DNA from 3 places in the Geodermatophilus sp. SYSU D00814 genome. Region 3 is predicted to be linked to each of the others. Evidence: riboswitches for the same ligand, from Rfam matches in the RefSeq annotation. Region 3 holds a riboswitch; each other region holds the start of a gene.
The links. A riboswitch is a leader RNA that binds a small molecule or an ion and turns the genes downstream of it on or off. The one in region 3 is predicted to bind S-adenosylmethionine.
Positions count from the first base shown of each region.

Region 1: it holds a riboswitch for S-adenosylmethionine, as region 3 does, so the genes downstream of both, ACI780_RS16065 (bifunctional o-acetylhomoserine/o-acetylserine sulfhydrylase) here and ACI780_RS00400 (GNAT family N-acetyltransferase) in region 3, are expected to answer to the same signal.
Region 2: it holds a riboswitch for S-adenosylmethionine, as region 3 does, so the genes downstream of both, thrC (threonine synthase) here and ACI780_RS00400 (GNAT family N-acetyltransferase) in region 3, are expected to answer to the same signal.

Region 1 covers NZ_JBJGYP010000019.1:72,848-77,837, reverse strand. The annotation lists gene ACI780_RS16075 (threonine aldolase family protein) at 1-725, opposite strand, end outside; gene metX (homoserine O-acetyltransferase MetX) at 829-1,911, opposite strand; gene ACI780_RS16065 (bifunctional o-acetylhomoserine/o-acetylserine sulfhydrylase) at 1,913-3,205, opposite strand; SAM riboswitch class IV at 3,248-3,365, opposite strand; gene ACI780_RS16060 (NAD(P)H-dependent flavin oxidoreductase) at 3,387-4,433, opposite strand; gene ACI780_RS16055 (hypothetical protein) at 4,475-4,963, opposite strand; gene ACI780_RS16050 (mechanosensitive ion channel family protein) at 4,960-4,990, opposite strand, start outside.
Region 2 covers NZ_JBJGYP010000043.1:1,191-6,180, reverse strand. The annotation lists gene ACI780_RS22455 (HAD family hydrolase) at 1-729, opposite strand, end outside; gene ACI780_RS22450 (hypothetical protein) at 756-1,679, opposite strand; SAM riboswitch class I at 1,804-1,930, shown strand; gene thrC (threonine synthase) at 1,943-3,220, shown strand; gene ACI780_RS22440 (cold-shock protein) at 3,432-3,632, shown strand; gene ACI780_RS22435 (hypothetical protein) at 3,822-3,971, shown strand; gene groL (chaperonin GroEL) at 4,192-4,990, shown strand, end outside.
Region 3 covers NZ_JBJGYP010000001.1:86,736-91,725, reverse strand. The annotation lists gene ACI780_RS00410 (AAA family ATPase) at 1-527, shown strand, start outside; gene ACI780_RS00405 (NAD-dependent succinate-semialdehyde dehydrogenase) at 644-2,095, shown strand; SAM riboswitch class IV at 2,250-2,364, shown strand; gene ACI780_RS00400 (GNAT family N-acetyltransferase) at 2,612-3,145, shown strand; gene ACI780_RS00395 (amino acid ABC transporter permease) at 3,142-4,113, shown strand; gene ACI780_RS00390 (amino acid ABC transporter ATP-binding protein) at 4,110-4,889, shown strand; gene ACI780_RS00385 (ABC transporter substrate-binding protein) at 4,979-4,990, shown strand, end outside.

The DNA of each region.
Region 1 (4,990 bases), on a different contig from region 3:
GCCGCGCCCGGCCACAGCCCGAACAGCGTCCCGCCCATGCGGTGCCGCCACTCTTGCACCTCGGCGACGACGTCGGCCGGCCCCGCCAGGCAGCACCCGGCGAGCGCGCCGAGGCCCTTGTAGAAGCTGACGTAGACGGTGTCGAAGGGGGCGGCGACGTCGGCCGGCGGCAGGTCGTAGCCGGCCGTGGCCTCCCACAGCCGGGCGCCGTCGAGGTGGGCCACGGAGTGCACGTCGTGCGCCCACGCCGTCTGCTCGACGACGTCGTCCCACGGCGGCAGCTGCCCGCCGAGGTCGCGCTGGGGCAGCTCCACCACCAGCGCGGCCGGCGACTCGGCGACGGCGTCGAGGTCGGCGCGCAGCAGCAGCCGGTGCCGGTCGCCGACCGGGCGCGGCACCAGCCCGTGCAGCCGCTCGAGTGCGCCGCCCTCGTGCTGGAACAGGTGGCAGTGGGGGTGGGCGACGACGGTGCGCCGCAGCGTGCGCCCGGCGTGCACCCGCAGCACGGCCTGCTGGGCCATCGTGCCGCTGGGCAGGTACACCGCCGCGGGCTTGCCCAGCAGGCCGGCCACCTCGGCCTCCAGCTCCGCGACGACGCCGCCGGCGCCGTAGCGGTCCACCGCGGTGTCGGCCGGGATCGTCGCCAGCAGCGCGCCGGCGCGCACCGGCCCGTGCCCGGACAGGGCGCGGTCGCAGGACGGGCGGAGGGCCTCGAGGTCGCTCACCCGCGCCAGTCTGCCCGGCCAGCTCTGCGCGAGATCGGCGGTCTCGTGGCGATCGGCCGCTGATGACCACGAGACCGCCGATCTCGCCGAGGAGGGGAGGGCCTCAGCCGCCCAGCAGCTCGCGCACCAGCGCGCCGACGGCGTCGGCCTCGATGAGGAACCCGTCGTGCCCGTACGGCGAGGAGATCACCCGCAGCGGCACCCCCAGCCCGTCGGCCACCCGCTGCTGCAGGTCCAGCGGGTAGAGCCGGTCGCTGTCCACCCCGGCGACGACGGCGCGCGCGGTCACCCGGGCCAGCGCCGCCTCCACCCCGCCCCGGCCGCGGCCGACGTCCCAGGTGTTCATCGCCTCGGTGAGCACCAGGTAGCTGCCGGCGTCGAAGCGGCGGGTGAGCTTGTCGGCGTGGTGCTCCAGGTAGGAGGCGACGGCGAACCGGCCGTCGTCCTGCACGGTCGCGCCGAAGCGCTCCTCGAGCTCCAGCGCGCTGCGGTAGGTCAGGTGCGCGATCCGCCGGGCGACGCCGAGCCCGGCGGACGGGTCGGCGCGGATGGCGGCCTGCTGGGTGGTCTGCGTGCCGAGCTGGTCGGCGGTGACCGCGGCGCCCGAGGCGAGGAAGAACAGCCCGGCCACCCGGTCGGGCAGTGCCACCGCCCACTCCAGCGCCCGCATGCCGCCCATCGACCCGCCGACGACGGCCGCCCACCGGCGCACCCCCAGCGCGTCGGCCAGCGCCGCCTCGACCAGGACCTGGTCGCCGACCGTCACCTCGGGGAACCGCGACCCCCACGGGGAGCCGTCGGGCGCCGTCGACGACGGTCCGGTGGTCCCCTGGCACCCGCCGAGCACGTTGGCGCAGACGACGAAGAGCCGGTCGGTGTCCAGCGGCGCGCCCGGCCCGACCAGCGACGCCCACCAGCCGGGTGTCGGGTGGCCGGGCCCGGCGGGGCCGGTGACGTGGCTGTCGCCGGTGAGCGCGTGCTCGACCAGCACCGCGTTGCCGCCGTCGGGGGCGAGCGTCCCCCACGTCTCGTAGGCGACCCGGACGCCGGGCAGCACCCCACCGCGCTCGAGGCGGACCGGTCCGTCCAGGTCGAGGAACAGCCGGTCCCCGGCGGGGTCGCCGTCGCGCCACCCGCCGGTGCGCGGCGGGGTGCGGGACCCGGGGAGGTCCCGCACCCCCGTCACGTCAGGCTCCCTTGGCGGCGCGGAACCCGGCCTCGAGGTCGGCCAGGACGTCCTCGATCCCCTCCAGGCCGGCGGCCAGCCGCACCAGGCCCGGGGTGACGCCGGCGGTCAGCTGCTCGTCGGCGGTCAGCTGCGAGTGGGTCGTGGACGCCGGGTGGATGACCAGGCTGCGCACGTCGCCGATGTTGGCCACGTGGCTGTGCAGCTCCAGCCCCTCGACGAACCGCTTCCCGGCCTCGATGCCGCCGCGGATCTCGAAGGCCAGCACCGCGCCGGCGCCCTTGGGGGCGTAGCGCTGCTGGGCGGCGTGCCACGGCGAGGACGGCAGGCCGGCGTAGTGCACCGCCTCCACCTCGTCGTGCGCCTCGAGGAACTCGGCCACCCGTTGGGCGTTGGCCACGTGCCGCTCCATGCGCAGCGACAGCGTCTCGATGCCCTGCACCACCAGCCAGGCGTTGAACGGGCTGATCGCCGGTCCGAGGTCGCGCAGCAGTTGCACCCGCGCCTTGAGCGCGTAGGCCGGCGCGCCGAGGTCGGCGTAGACGACGCCGTGGTAGGTGGGGTCCGGCGTGGTGAACCCGGGGAACTTCCCGGACGTCCAGTCGAACCCGCCGCCGTCGACGATGACGCCGGCGATCGCGGTGCCGTGCCCGCCGAGGTACTTGGTGGCCGAGTGCACGACGACGTCGGCACCGTGCTCGAGCGGGCGCACCAGGTACGGCGTGGCGATGGTGTTGTCGACGATCAGCGGCACGCCGTTGCGGTGCGCCACCTCGGCCACGGCGGCGATGTCCAGGACGTCGCCCTTCGGGTTGCCGATGGACTCGCCGTAGAACGCCTTGGTGTTCTCGCGGACCAGCGCCTGCCAGTTCTGCGGGTCGTCGGGCTCCTCGACGAAGGACACCTCGACGCCGAGCTTGGGCAGCGAGTGGTGCAGCAGGTTGTACGTGCCGCCGTAGAGCGAGGCGGAGGCGACGACGTGGCTGCCGGCCTCGGCGACGTTGAGCAGCGCGAGGGTCTCCGCGGCCTGGCCGCTGGCCACCGCGAGCGCCGCGACCCCGCCCTCGAGGGAGGCGACGCGCTGCTCGAGCGCGTCCTGCGTGGGGTTCATGATCCGCGTGTAGATGTTGCCCAGCTCCGCCAGCGCGAACAGGTCCGCGGCGTGCTGGGTGTCGCGGAACTGGTAGCTGGTGGTGGCGTAGATGGGCAGCGCCCGGGCCCCGGTGGTGGGGTCGGGGCTGGTCCCGGCGTGGATCTGCCGGGTCTCGAAGCTCCAGCTCTTCGGGTCGGTCACGCGCCGTCTCCTCTCGTCCCGGAGGACCTGCGGCGCACAGGTGCTCCGTCCTTGCCGGGCGGCGGGCGCCGCACGGCCGGCTCTTCCCCTGGGAGCACCTCAGACGGAGGAAGAGGTTGCCGGGCAGCCAGCCAGGTGCTTCGCGCTGCCTCTCGTGAGCCTGGTCCGACGATAGCCGAGGTCAGCGACTCCCGGTCCCGGGGTACGGGCGGGCCAGGGCCGCGCGGGCGTCCTCGTCGAGGCGGCGCACCAGCTCGGCGGCGGGGACGGCCTCGACGAGGGGGTGGGCCTGCCCGGCCCACAGGTTGTAGCCGCCGTCGTCGCCGGCCCGCCGGGCGGCGGCGCGCAGCGGCGCGGTCAGGTGGTGCACCTCGGGGTAGGCCGCCGGCGCGGCGGCGGAGTGCTCGGTGAGGAACCGGTTGACCAGCCCGCGGGCGCGCCGGCCGCTGAAGGCCCGGGTGAGCGCCGTCCGCCCGTGCGTGGTCAGCGCCGCGCGGTGCTCCGGGGTGGTCCCCGCCTCGGGGCAGCAGAGGAACGCGGTCCCCAGCTGCGCGGCCTCGGCGCCGGCGACGAGCACCGCGGCGACGGCGGCGCCGTCGGGGATGCCGCCGGCGGCGACCAGCGGCAGGTCCACGGCCCGGGCGACCAGCCGCAGCAGCGGCAGCAGCCCGTACTCGCCCTCGCCGTCGCGGTCGGCGAAGCTCCCGCGGTGCCCGCCGGCCTCGACGCCCTGCACGACCAGCGCGTCGGCGCCGACGTCGCGGGCGGCGACCGCCTCCTCCGGGGTGGTGACGGTCACGAGCACGGTGGCCCCGGCGTCGTGCAGCGCGGCGACCGCGTCGGCGGGGGGCAGGCCGAAGGTGGAGGAGACCACCGGCACCCGCTCCTCGGCGAGCAGGGCGACCTTGTCCTCCCAGGCGTCGTCGTCGGCTCGGGGCTCGCCCAGCCCGACGCCCCAGCGGCGGGCCTCGGCGTCGAGCTCGCGGGCGTAGCGGCCCACGGCGCCGGCGTCACCGGGCGGGCCGGGCACGAACACGTTGACGGCGAACCGCTGCTGGGTCATCGCGCGGACGGCGTGGATCTCCTCGCGCACCGCCGCCGGCGTGCGGTAGCCGGCGGCCAGGCAGCCCAGCCCGCCCGCCTCGGACACGGCCGCGGCCAGGGCCGGGGTCGACGGCCCGCCGGCCATCGGGGCCTGCACGATCGGGCGGCGCAGCTCCAGGACCATGCCGGCCATCCTCCGCCCCGGCAGGGCCGGCCGGGCGCGGGTCAGCCCGGCGGGGAGACGGTCGTCGGCTCGGTGGCGGGGGCCGTCGGGGCCCGCGTGGTGGTCGGGACCGGCGGCTCCGACGGCGTCTCCCCGGGGGTGGTGGCCGGCGGCGTGGTCGGCGACGGGGCCGTGGTCGGCCCGGTCGTCGGCGGCTCGGTCGGCGGCGTCGTCGGGACGTCGGTCGTCGCGGGGGCCTCCGGAGCCGGCGGGGCGGTGGTGGCCGGCGGTGCGGGGGGCGGCGTGGTCACGGTCGTGGTGCCGGCCGGCGCGGTGCCGGCCGGGTCCGGGCGCACGTAGAGGTAGAGCAGCCCCAGGCCGAGGAACAGCACGACCAGGACCACCGTGGAGGTGCGGGCCCGCCCGATGTGTCCGGGCGTGCGGCGCAGCGCGGACAGGCCGAAGCGGCCGCGGCCGGCCGGGTCGCCGCCGGGGTGGGGCTCGGCGGCGGGCTCCGGACCGGGGGAGCGCGGGGCGCCGGGGACGGTCACGGCTTGGCCGCCGGCGCGGGTCGGGTC
Region 2 (4,990 bases), on a different contig from region 3:
GCCGTCGACCTCGGCCCCGTTGGCGGTGATCCACAGCCGGCCGACGGCCGACGCCATGTCCAGGTCGCTCACGCTGTCGCCGACCGCCACCGCGTCGGCGGGGTCGAGGCCGCGCCGCTGCAGGTCCCAGGCGATGGCGGCGCCCTTGGAGATGCCGCGCGGCATGAGGTGGTAGACCCGCGCCAGCTGCCCCTCCGGGGCCAGCCGGAGCCGCGCCGAGGCCGGGATGGCGCCGTTGTCGTGCAGGGTCAGCCAGCCCAGGCCGCGCTCGGCGAGCCAGGTGTCGACGGCGACCGGGTCGACGTAGCCGCGCAGCAGCGCGTCGCCCTCGTGCGTGGCGTGCCAGGGCGCGTGCCACTCCAGCCGGCCGGGGTGGGCGGCGCACAGCGCCTCGACGACGCCGAGCCCGGCCATCACGTCCATCGGCGTGCGGCCGGCGTACTCGGCGGGCAGCGCGCCGGTGAGCTGGTGCCGCTCGCGACCGCCGCGCCAGGTGACCAGCGAGCCCAGCTCGGCGATGGCGCCCTCGGCGGCGAAGATCCGGCCGGCCTCGGTGACCTGGTCGGCGGTGCGCCCGCTGACGATGACCAGCTCGACGCCGGCGGTGTGCAGCTCCAGCAGCGCGGCCGCGGGCTCGGCGGTGGGGGAGCCGTCGGCGCCGTGCCAGAACGACCCCCGCGGGCCGACCATCGTGCCGTCGAGGTCGGTGTAGACGATGCGCGCTGCCACCCGCCCATCCTCACCTGCCGCCGTCGTCAGTCCGTACCGGCCCGGCAGGTCTCCACCGCGAACGTCTCCAGCCGGCGCCGGACCTCCGGGTCGGGGGTGACCACCACCGGGCGCGGCTCGGCGTCCCCGAGGGCGACCACGAGCCCGACCAGCCCGGTGCGGTAGCTCTCGCCGAGGGCGTGGACGTCGCACCGCGAGGGCCGCATGCGCAGCACCACCTCGACGGCGGGCTCGTCGTCCAGCGTGGGCAGCGGGCCGGTGGCGTCCACCGCGTACACGGTGTTCGACCCGACCCCGGTCACCCGCAGCGGGTCGCTGCCGGCCAGCCGGGTCAGCCGCACGGTCAGGTCCAGCGCGGGACCCTCGGCGCCGTCGACCTCCCGGACGCCGCTCGCCTCGATGCGGACCTGCCTCGCCAGTTCCTGCTCCGCGCAGTCGGCCTCGTGCAGCCGGGCGACCAGGCCGCCGTCGTCGAGGGGGACGTCGACCTGCCGCTGCGCCCCGGTGGCGTCGCGCAGCCGCACCACCCCGTGCGGCGGGCCGGGTGCGGTCGCGCAGTCGCTCGCGGCGGCCACCACGGGCAGCGCCAGCCCGGCGCCGGGGCGCAGCTCGGCGCCCCGCGGGTCGGCCGGTGCCGTCGGCACACCCGGGGCGACCAGGTCGAGCGCCTCGACGACGAGGCCGGCGTTGCCGGCGACGAGCTCCACCTGCAGGCGCCGGGCGGGCACGTCGCGCCGGTACTGCAGCAGCCTCCCGTGCAGTCCGGCGCCGGGCTCGCCGGCCACGGCGGCCAGCCCGGGCGCCGGGGCGGCGGAGCTGCTCGCCGGCGTGCCGGGAGGAGGTGCCGCCGCGGCCGGCCCGGCGTCCCCGCTCCCACAGCCGGTCACGGCCAGGACGAGCGCGACGGCCGGCCCGGCCCAGGGGCTGCGGTGTCCGCGACCGGGGTGCACGGCCCTCCTCGCGGGTGGGTGGGGGTCCGCATGGTGCGCCGGTGACCCGGGTCCTGTCGAGGGCCGGCCCGGCCGTGCCGCCGGCCGGGCCGGGTCCTCCGGGTGGGTAGAGTCGGCGGCGTTCCACTCATCCAGAGGGGCAGAGGGACACGGCCCGGTGAAGCCCCGGCAACCGCCGCACGCGACCTGCGCGCGGAAGGTGCCAATTCCGTCCCGCGCGGCTCGACGGCCCGTCGCGGGGAAGATGAGGAGGTAGTCGTCGCATGACCCTGACCGCCCCGCCCCCCACCGGGGTCCCCGCGAGTCCCGCGCGCGGCCTGGTCTGTCGCAACTGCGGTGCCACGTCCGGCCTGGTCGCCGAGCACGCCTGCGCGCAGTGCTTCGGCCCGCTGGAGGTCGACTACGACCCCGAGCGCATGCGCGCGGTCACCCGCGAGCAGATCGAGGCCGGCCCGCAGAACATCTGGCGCTACGCGGCGCTGCTGCCCGTCGGTCAGGACCCCGCCGACCGGGTCACCCTCGACCCCGGGCTCACCCCGCTGGTGCGCGCCGACCGGCTCGCCGCGGAGCTCGGCCTCACCGGTGGCCTGTGGGTCAAGGACGACTCGGGCAACCCCACGCACTCGTTCAAGGACCGCGTGGTGTCGCTGGCCGCCACGGCCGCCCGAGGCCTGGGCTACACGAAGATCGCGGCCGCCTCCACCGGCAACCTCGCCAACTCCGTCGCCGCGCACGCCGCCCGCGCCGGCCTGCCCTCCTACGTCTTCATCCCCGCCGACCTGGAGCCGGGCAAGGTCGTGCAGTCGGCGGTCTACGGCCAGACGCTGGTCGCCGTCGACGGCTCCTACGACGACGTCAACCGGCTGACCAGCGAGCTCGCGGAGACCGACGAGTTCGAGGACGCCGCCTTCGTCAACCAGAACGTGCGGCCCTACTACGCCGAGGGCTCCAAGACGATGGGGTACGAGATCGCCGAGCAGCTCGGCTGGCGGATCCCGGCCCAGGTCGTCATCCCGATGGCGTCGGGCTCGCTGCTGACCAAGGTGGACAAGGCCTTCCGCGAGCTCGTGGCCGCCGGGATCGTCGAGGACACCCCGTGGCGGGTCTTCGGCGCCCAGTCGGCCGGCTGCGACCCGATCGCCACCGCGTTCGACAACGGCTGGGACGTCGTCAAGCCGGTCAAGCCCACCGGGATCGCGAAGTCGCTGAACATCGGCAACCCCGCCGACGGCCCGTACGCGCTCGACGCGATCCGCCGCACCGGCGGCTCGGTCGGGCGGGTCGGCGACGAGCAGATCGTGCAGGGCATCCGCGACCTCGCCCGCACCACCGGCGTCTTTGCCGAGACCGCCGGCGGCGTCACCGTCGCCGTCCTGCGGCAGCTGGCCGAGGACGGGCGGCTGGACCCGGCGCAGGAGACCGTCGTCCTCAACACCGGCGAGGGCCTCAAGACCCTCGACCCGCTGACGCCGGTCGTCGGCCCCACCCACCGGATCGACCCGTCGCTGCGGTCGGCCCGGGCGGCGGGCCTCGTCGGCTGACGCGTACCGTCTGCGGGGAGCCGATCCGGCCGGGTGTCACCCCGTCGCCGGATCGTGGCCGGGTCGTGTGTCCAGGATCTCCCCGCGGCGACCTCGCTGTTGTACCGTCTCGCGCGGTCGTCAGTTCCACGCACGTGTCCACGGGCGGGAGAGCTGTACCCCGGCCCCCGGATCACGGGGACCGTCCGCACGCACGAACGTGGGAGCACACGTGGCACAGGGCACCGTGAAGTGGTTCAACGCCGAGAAGGGCTTCGGCTTCATCGCCGTCGACGGCGGGCAGGACGTCTTCGTCCACTACTCCGCCATCCAGATGGACGGGTACAAGAGCCTCGACGAGGGCCAGCGGGTCACCTTCGAGGTCGTCCAGGGCGAGAAGGGCCCCCAGGCCGACGGCGTGCGCGTCGCCTGAGCTGCCCAGCACCGAGCCGCGGCCCGGTCCCCGTCCCGGGGGCCGGGCCGTCGCCGTTCCCGGGAGACCGGCACCCCTCAGCCGGGCGCCGGCGGTGCTGGTCGCGCACGCCGCCGTCCTGGTCCTGCTGGCCGCGGTGTCCGTGGCGCTGACGCTCGCCGGCGGTCACGCCGGCTCCGGGCCGGTCCCGTGGGGCTGACCGCCTCCGAGGGGCACCTGGAGGCCGGCTGGACGTGGGCCGTCCTGCTCGGCCTGTCGCCCTACGGCTGGCTGCCGCTGGCGCCGCTGGTCCTCCTCGGCGCCGTGGTCACCGCGGTCCTCGCCCGCTTCGACGACTGAGGGACGGGCGCGGGAACAGCCCGGCCCCACCCCCCGTTCTTGCACTCGGCAGGGGCGAGTGCCAGACTTCGGATTGGCACTCGACAGTGCCGAGTGCCAATCAGGTCGGAACGGTGAGGCACCGGAACGCGGGCCGTAGGAGCGTCCGCGGCGCCGGTGTCGTCCGTCGCGGGCGCCGGTCCCGGCCGTGCAGCGATCCATGCATGGAGGACATCACCACATGGCCAAGATGATCGCCTTCGAGGAAGAGGCGCGCCGCGGCCTCGAGCGGGGCATGAACACCCTCGCCGACGCCGTCAAGGTGACGCTCGGCCCCAAGGGCCGCAACGTCGTCCTCGAGAAGAAGTGGGGCGCTCCCACGATCACCAACGACGGTGTGAGCATCGCCAAGGAGATCGAGCTCGAGGACCCCTGGGAGAAGATCGGCGCCGAGCTGGTCAAGGAGGTCGCGAAGAAGACCGACGACGTCGCCGGTGACGGCACCACCACCGCCACCGTGCTGGCCCAGGCGCTCGTCCGCGAGGGTCTGCGCAACGTCGCCGCCGGCGCCAACCCGATGGCCCTGAAGAAGGGCATCGAGAAGGCCGTCGCCTCGGTCACCGAGCACCTCCTCTCGACCGCCAAGGACGTCGAGACCAAGGAGCAGATCGCCGCCACCGCGTCGATCTCCGCCGCCGACACCGCCATCGGTGAGCTCATCGCCGAGGCGATGGACAAGGTCGGCAAGGAAGGCGTCATCACCGTCGAGGAGAGCAACACCTTCGGCCTCGAGCTCGAGCTCACCGAGGGCATGCGCTTCGACAAGGGCTACATCTCGCCCTACTTCGTCACCGACGCCGAGCGCATGGAGGCCGTCCTCGACGACCCGTACGTGCTCGTCGTCAACAGCAAGATCAGCTCGGTCAAGGACCTGCTCCCGCTGCTGGAGAAGGTCATGCAGTCGGGCAAGCCGCTGGCCATCATCGCCGAGGACGTCGAGGGCGAGGCCCTCGCGACCCTGGTCGTGAACAAGATCCGCG
Region 3 (4,990 bases):
CCTTCGGCCCCGGCGGCAGCCCCGTGCTGTTCGACCTGCTCGACGCCATGGACGGCGCCGCCCCGGACGCCGACCTGCTCTTCGTCCTGACCACCAACCGGGCCGACCTGCTCGAGCCGGCCCTGGCCGCGCGGCCCGGGCGCATCGACGTCGCCGTCGACGTCGACCTGCCCGACGCCGCGGCGCGCCGCCGGCTGCTGGAGCTCTACGGCCGCGCCGTGCCGCTGCAGCTGTCGGAGGACGACGTCACCGGCGCCGTCGACCGCACCGAGGGCGTGACGGCGTCGTTCCTCAAGGAGCTGCTGCGCCGCGCCGTCCTGGAGGCGCTGCACGAGCAGGACCCGCTCGACCGGGTCACCGCCGTGCACCTCACCCGCGCCCTCGACGACCTGCTCGACAGCACCCAGGCGGTGACCCGCACCCTGCTCGGCGTGGGCGGCGAGGCCGCCGTCGCGGGCGACGGGGCCGAGCCCGGCCTCCCGAACCCCGTCGTGTTCACCGGCTCGTACGGCCCCTTCCGCCGCTGACCGACACCCGGGAGGGGCGAGCGCCCGGTCCGCGGGTGACACCATCGCCCGGCGGCGGAACGGCGCCGCGGACCCGACCCCGGTCCTCGGATCGGTCAGCCAGTGAGGTGGGCGCCATGACGCAGGAGCCAGGTCGCACGATCCACGTCGACGGGGAGTGGCGCCCCGCCGACGGCGGCGCGACGTTCCCCGTCACGAACCCGGCCACCGGCGAGGTCCTGGGCCGGGCGAGCGACGGCGACCGGACCGACACCGCCGCCGCGATCGCCGCCGCGGAGCGAGCGCTGCCGGCCTGGTCGGGCGCGACCGCCTACGAGCGCGCGGCGGTCCTCGCGAGGGCCGACGTCCTGATGCGGGAGCGGCGCAGGGACCTGGCCGCGCTGATGACCCGGGAGCAGGGCAAGCCGCTCAAGGCGGCGATGAACGAGGTCGCCTACGCGGCGGACTTCCTGGCCTGGTTCGCCGAGGAGGCCAAGCGCGTCGGGGGTGTCACGATCCCCTCGGCGCGGGCCGACCAGCGGTTCGTGACGATGCGCCAGGCGGTCGGCGTGGTCGCGGCCATCACGCCGTGGAACTACCCGGTCTCGATGCTCACCCGCAAGCTCGCCCCCGCCGTCGCCGCCGGGTGCACCTCCGTGCTCAAGCCCGCCGAGCAGACCCCGCTCTGCGCGGTGGCGACCGTGCAGGTGCTCGTCGACGCGGGGCTGCCCGCCGGGGTGGTCAACATGGTCACCACCAGCCGCCCGGCGGAGGTCGGCGACGCGCTGCTGGACTCCCCGGTGGTCCGGAAGCTGACCTTCACCGGCTCCACCGCCGTCGGGAAGGTGCTGGTGGCGAAGGCCGCCGCCACGCTCAAGCGGGTCTCGGTGGAGCTGGGCGGGCACGCGCCGTTCATCGTCTTCGGTGACGCGGACCCGGTGCGGGCGGCCAAGGGGGCCGCGCTGGTCAAGTTCCTCAACACCGGCCAGGCGTGCATCAGCCCGAACCGCATCTACGTCCACCGCTCCCTCTACGACACCTTCGTCGCCACCCTCGAGCAGCGGATCGCGGCGCTGCGGGTCGGTCGCGGCGACCAGGAGGGCATCTCCGTCGGCCCGCTGATCGACGAGCGCGCCGTCGCCAAGATGGAGGCGCAGGTCGACGACGCCCGGACCCGGGGCGCCCGGGTCGTCGCCGGGGGCGAGCGGCTGCAGGTCGAGGGGCTCGCCGGCACGACCTTCTTCTCGCCCACGCTGCTGGCCGACGTGACGCCGGACATGCTGGTCTCCCGCGAGGAGACCTTCGGCCCCATCGCCGCGGTCACCCCGTTCGACGACGAGGACGAGGTCGTCGCGCGAGCGAACGACACCGAGTACGGCCTGGCCGCGTACGTCTACACCAACGACCTGTCCACCGCGATCCGGGTGACCGAGAAGCTGCGCTTCGGGATGGTGGGCGTCAACGACATCAACCCGACGTCGGCCGCCGCTCCCTTCGGCGGCGTCAAGGCCAGCGGGCTGGGGCGTGAGGGCGGCTACGAGGGCATCGACGAGTACCTCGACACCAAGCTCGTCGGCATCGCGGTCTGACGCTCGGCACCCACGCCGACCTGACCACGGGGTGAGGTCCTCGTGGGCCGTCGGCAGGGGGTGTGCGCCGCGGAGGGCCACCGTGGGCCGGTCCGATCTGCACCAAGTCGATGGGAATTGACGGGATTACCGGCGGCGCCTAGATTGACGCGCAGGTCCAGAGCGTCAGCGTCAAGCCCCGGCTCGCTGACCGGCAACCCTCCGCTGGGACGGGGTGCCCCGGGTGACGACCAGGCGGGTGCGCACCGTGCGCCCCGCAAGTCCAGCCGCCCCTCCCGGGGCCCGACAGAGGAGCCCAGCCGTGGGACACGGGAGCACGAGCAGCGTGCGCGCCCTCTCGCTCGACCTGGTCGGCCGACCGACCGTCGACCTGCACCGCACCGACAGCGCGCTCTGTCGCTGACCTCCTGACCTCCCGACCGTAGAAGGACCCTCCTGCCCCCCGCTGCTCGCACGCTCGCAGCGGGGCCCTGCAGGACGGCCACACCCTCACCTGTTCCTGTCAGGAGCTCCGTCATGTCCGCACCACCGCTCGAGGTGGCCTCCGTCCACCCCGACGACCCCCTGGCCGCGCCCCTGTTCGCCGAGCTCGCCGCCGAGTACGACGCCCGCTACGGCGACCTGTTCGGCGGTGCCCACGAGGAGCTGACCCGCTACCCGGTCGAGGAGTTCCTGCCGCCCGACGGCGAGCTGGTGCTCCTGCTGGCCGGCGGCACACCCGTCGCCGGTGGCGCCTACCGCCGGCACGCCGACCCCGGCACCGCCGAGGTGAAGCGCATGTGGACGGCGGCCACCCACCGCCGCCGCGGCCTGGCGCGGCAGGTGCTCGCCGAGCTCGAGACGCGCGCGGCGGCACGCGGCTACTCGCGCCTGTTCCTCACCACCGGCCCGCGCCAGCCCGAGGCCAAGGCGCTGTACCTGACGGCCGGCTGGACCCCGCTGTTCGACCCGGCCGTGCCCCGTCCCACCGACCTGGCCGTGCTGAGCCGGCTGCCCGTCGCCGAGCGCGTGTACGCGTTCGACAAGCAGCTGCCGGGAGGTGGGGCGTGACCACCCTGCTGCCCCGCTCCGACACCGCCGCGCCACCGGCGGGCGGGACGCCCTACGACCGGCTGCGGGTCGTGCCCGCCCGGCACCCGGCGCGGTGGGTGGCCACCGCGGTCGTCGCCGTCCTCCTCGCGATGGTCGTCAACTCGCTGGTGACCAACCCCCGGTGGGAGTGGGACGTCGTCGGCGCCTACCTCACCGAGGAGTCGATCGTCCGCGGCGTCTGGACGACGGTGCAGCTGACGCTGATCACCGCCGTGCTGGGCTTCGCGCTCGGGACGGTGCTGGCGCTCATGCGGCTGTCCCGCTCGCCCCTGCTGCAGGCGGTCAGCTGGGGCTACACCTGGGTGTTCCGCTCGGTGCCGCTGATCCTGCAGCTGCTGCTCTGGTACAACCTCGCCTACCTCTACCGGTCGCTGGACGTCGGCATCCCGTTCGGCCCGTCGTTCGCCAGCGTCGAGACGCTCTCGCTGATCGACAAGTTCGGCGCGGCCGTCCTGGGCCTGGCCCTGCACCAGGCGGCCTACTCGGCGGAGATCGTCCGGGCCGGGATCCTCAGCGTCGACCAGGGCCAGCTGGAGGCCGCCGCCTCGCTCGGCATCCCGAAGCGCCGGCAGACCACCCGCATCGTCCTCCCGCAGGCGATGCGCTCGATCGTGCCGACGGCGGTCAACGAGGTGATCGGCCTGTTCAAGGGCACCTCGATCGTCTACGTCCTGGCGCTCGGCGAGCTCTTCTACACCGTCAGCGTGATCTACGGCCGCACCCAGCGGGTGCTGCCGATGCTCCTGGTGGCCGCCGTCTGGTACGTCGTCCTCACCACGGTCGTCACGGTCGTCCAGTACTACGTGGAGCGGTACTACGCCCGCGGCGCCCTCCGCACCCTGCCCCCGACGCCGCTGCAGCGACTGCGCGCCAACCTGACCGCGGGCCTCGCCCGCGTCCGTCCGGCCCGCGAGGTGTCCCGGTGACCACGGTCGCCGCCCGCCGCGGGCGGGTCGAGGTCCACGGCGTGCACAAGTCCTACGCGGGCGTCGAGGTGCTGCACGGCGTCGACCTGGTCGTCGAGCCCGGCACGGTCACCGTCGTCCTCGGGCCCTCCGGGTCGGGCAAGTCGACGCTGCTGCGCAGCATCAACCACCTGGAGAAGGTCGACCGCGGCTTCGTCGCCCTCGACGGCGAGCTCGTCGGCTACCGCCGCCGGGGCGACACCCTGCACGAGCTCAAGGAGAAGGACCTGCTCCGGCAGCGCACCCGGTTCGGGTTCGTCTTCCAGTCCTTCAACCTGTTCCCGCACCTCACCGCGCTGGAGAACGTGGTGGAGGCGCCGGTCTCGGCGCAGGGCCGGCCGCGCGCCGAGGTCGAGGCGGAGGCCCGCGAGCTGCTCGCCCGCGTGGGCCTCGCCGACCGGGCCGGGGCCCACCCCCGGCAGCTGTCCGGCGGGCAGCAGCAGCGGGTCGCGATCGCCCGGGCCCTGGCCATGCACCCGGCGGTGCTGCTGTTCGACGAGCCCACCTCGGCGCTGGACCCCGAGCTCGTCGGCGAGGTGCTCCGCGTCATCGAGGACCTCGCCCGCGGCGGCACCACGATGATCGTCGTCACCCACGAGGTCGGCTTCGCCCGCCGGGCCGCCGACCGGGTGGTCTTCATGGCCGACGGCCGCATCGTCGAGGCCGGCGCGCCGCAGCAGGTGCTCGACCACCCCGCGCACGAACGGACCCGCGCCTTCCTCGCGCAGGTCCTCTGACCCTCCCCGTCCCCACCCCCGGACGGCGCAGCGCGCGCCGCCCGTCGCCGGCACGCGCCCGCGTGCCCCTGCCGGAAGAGAGAACGACCGTGATCGCCCGT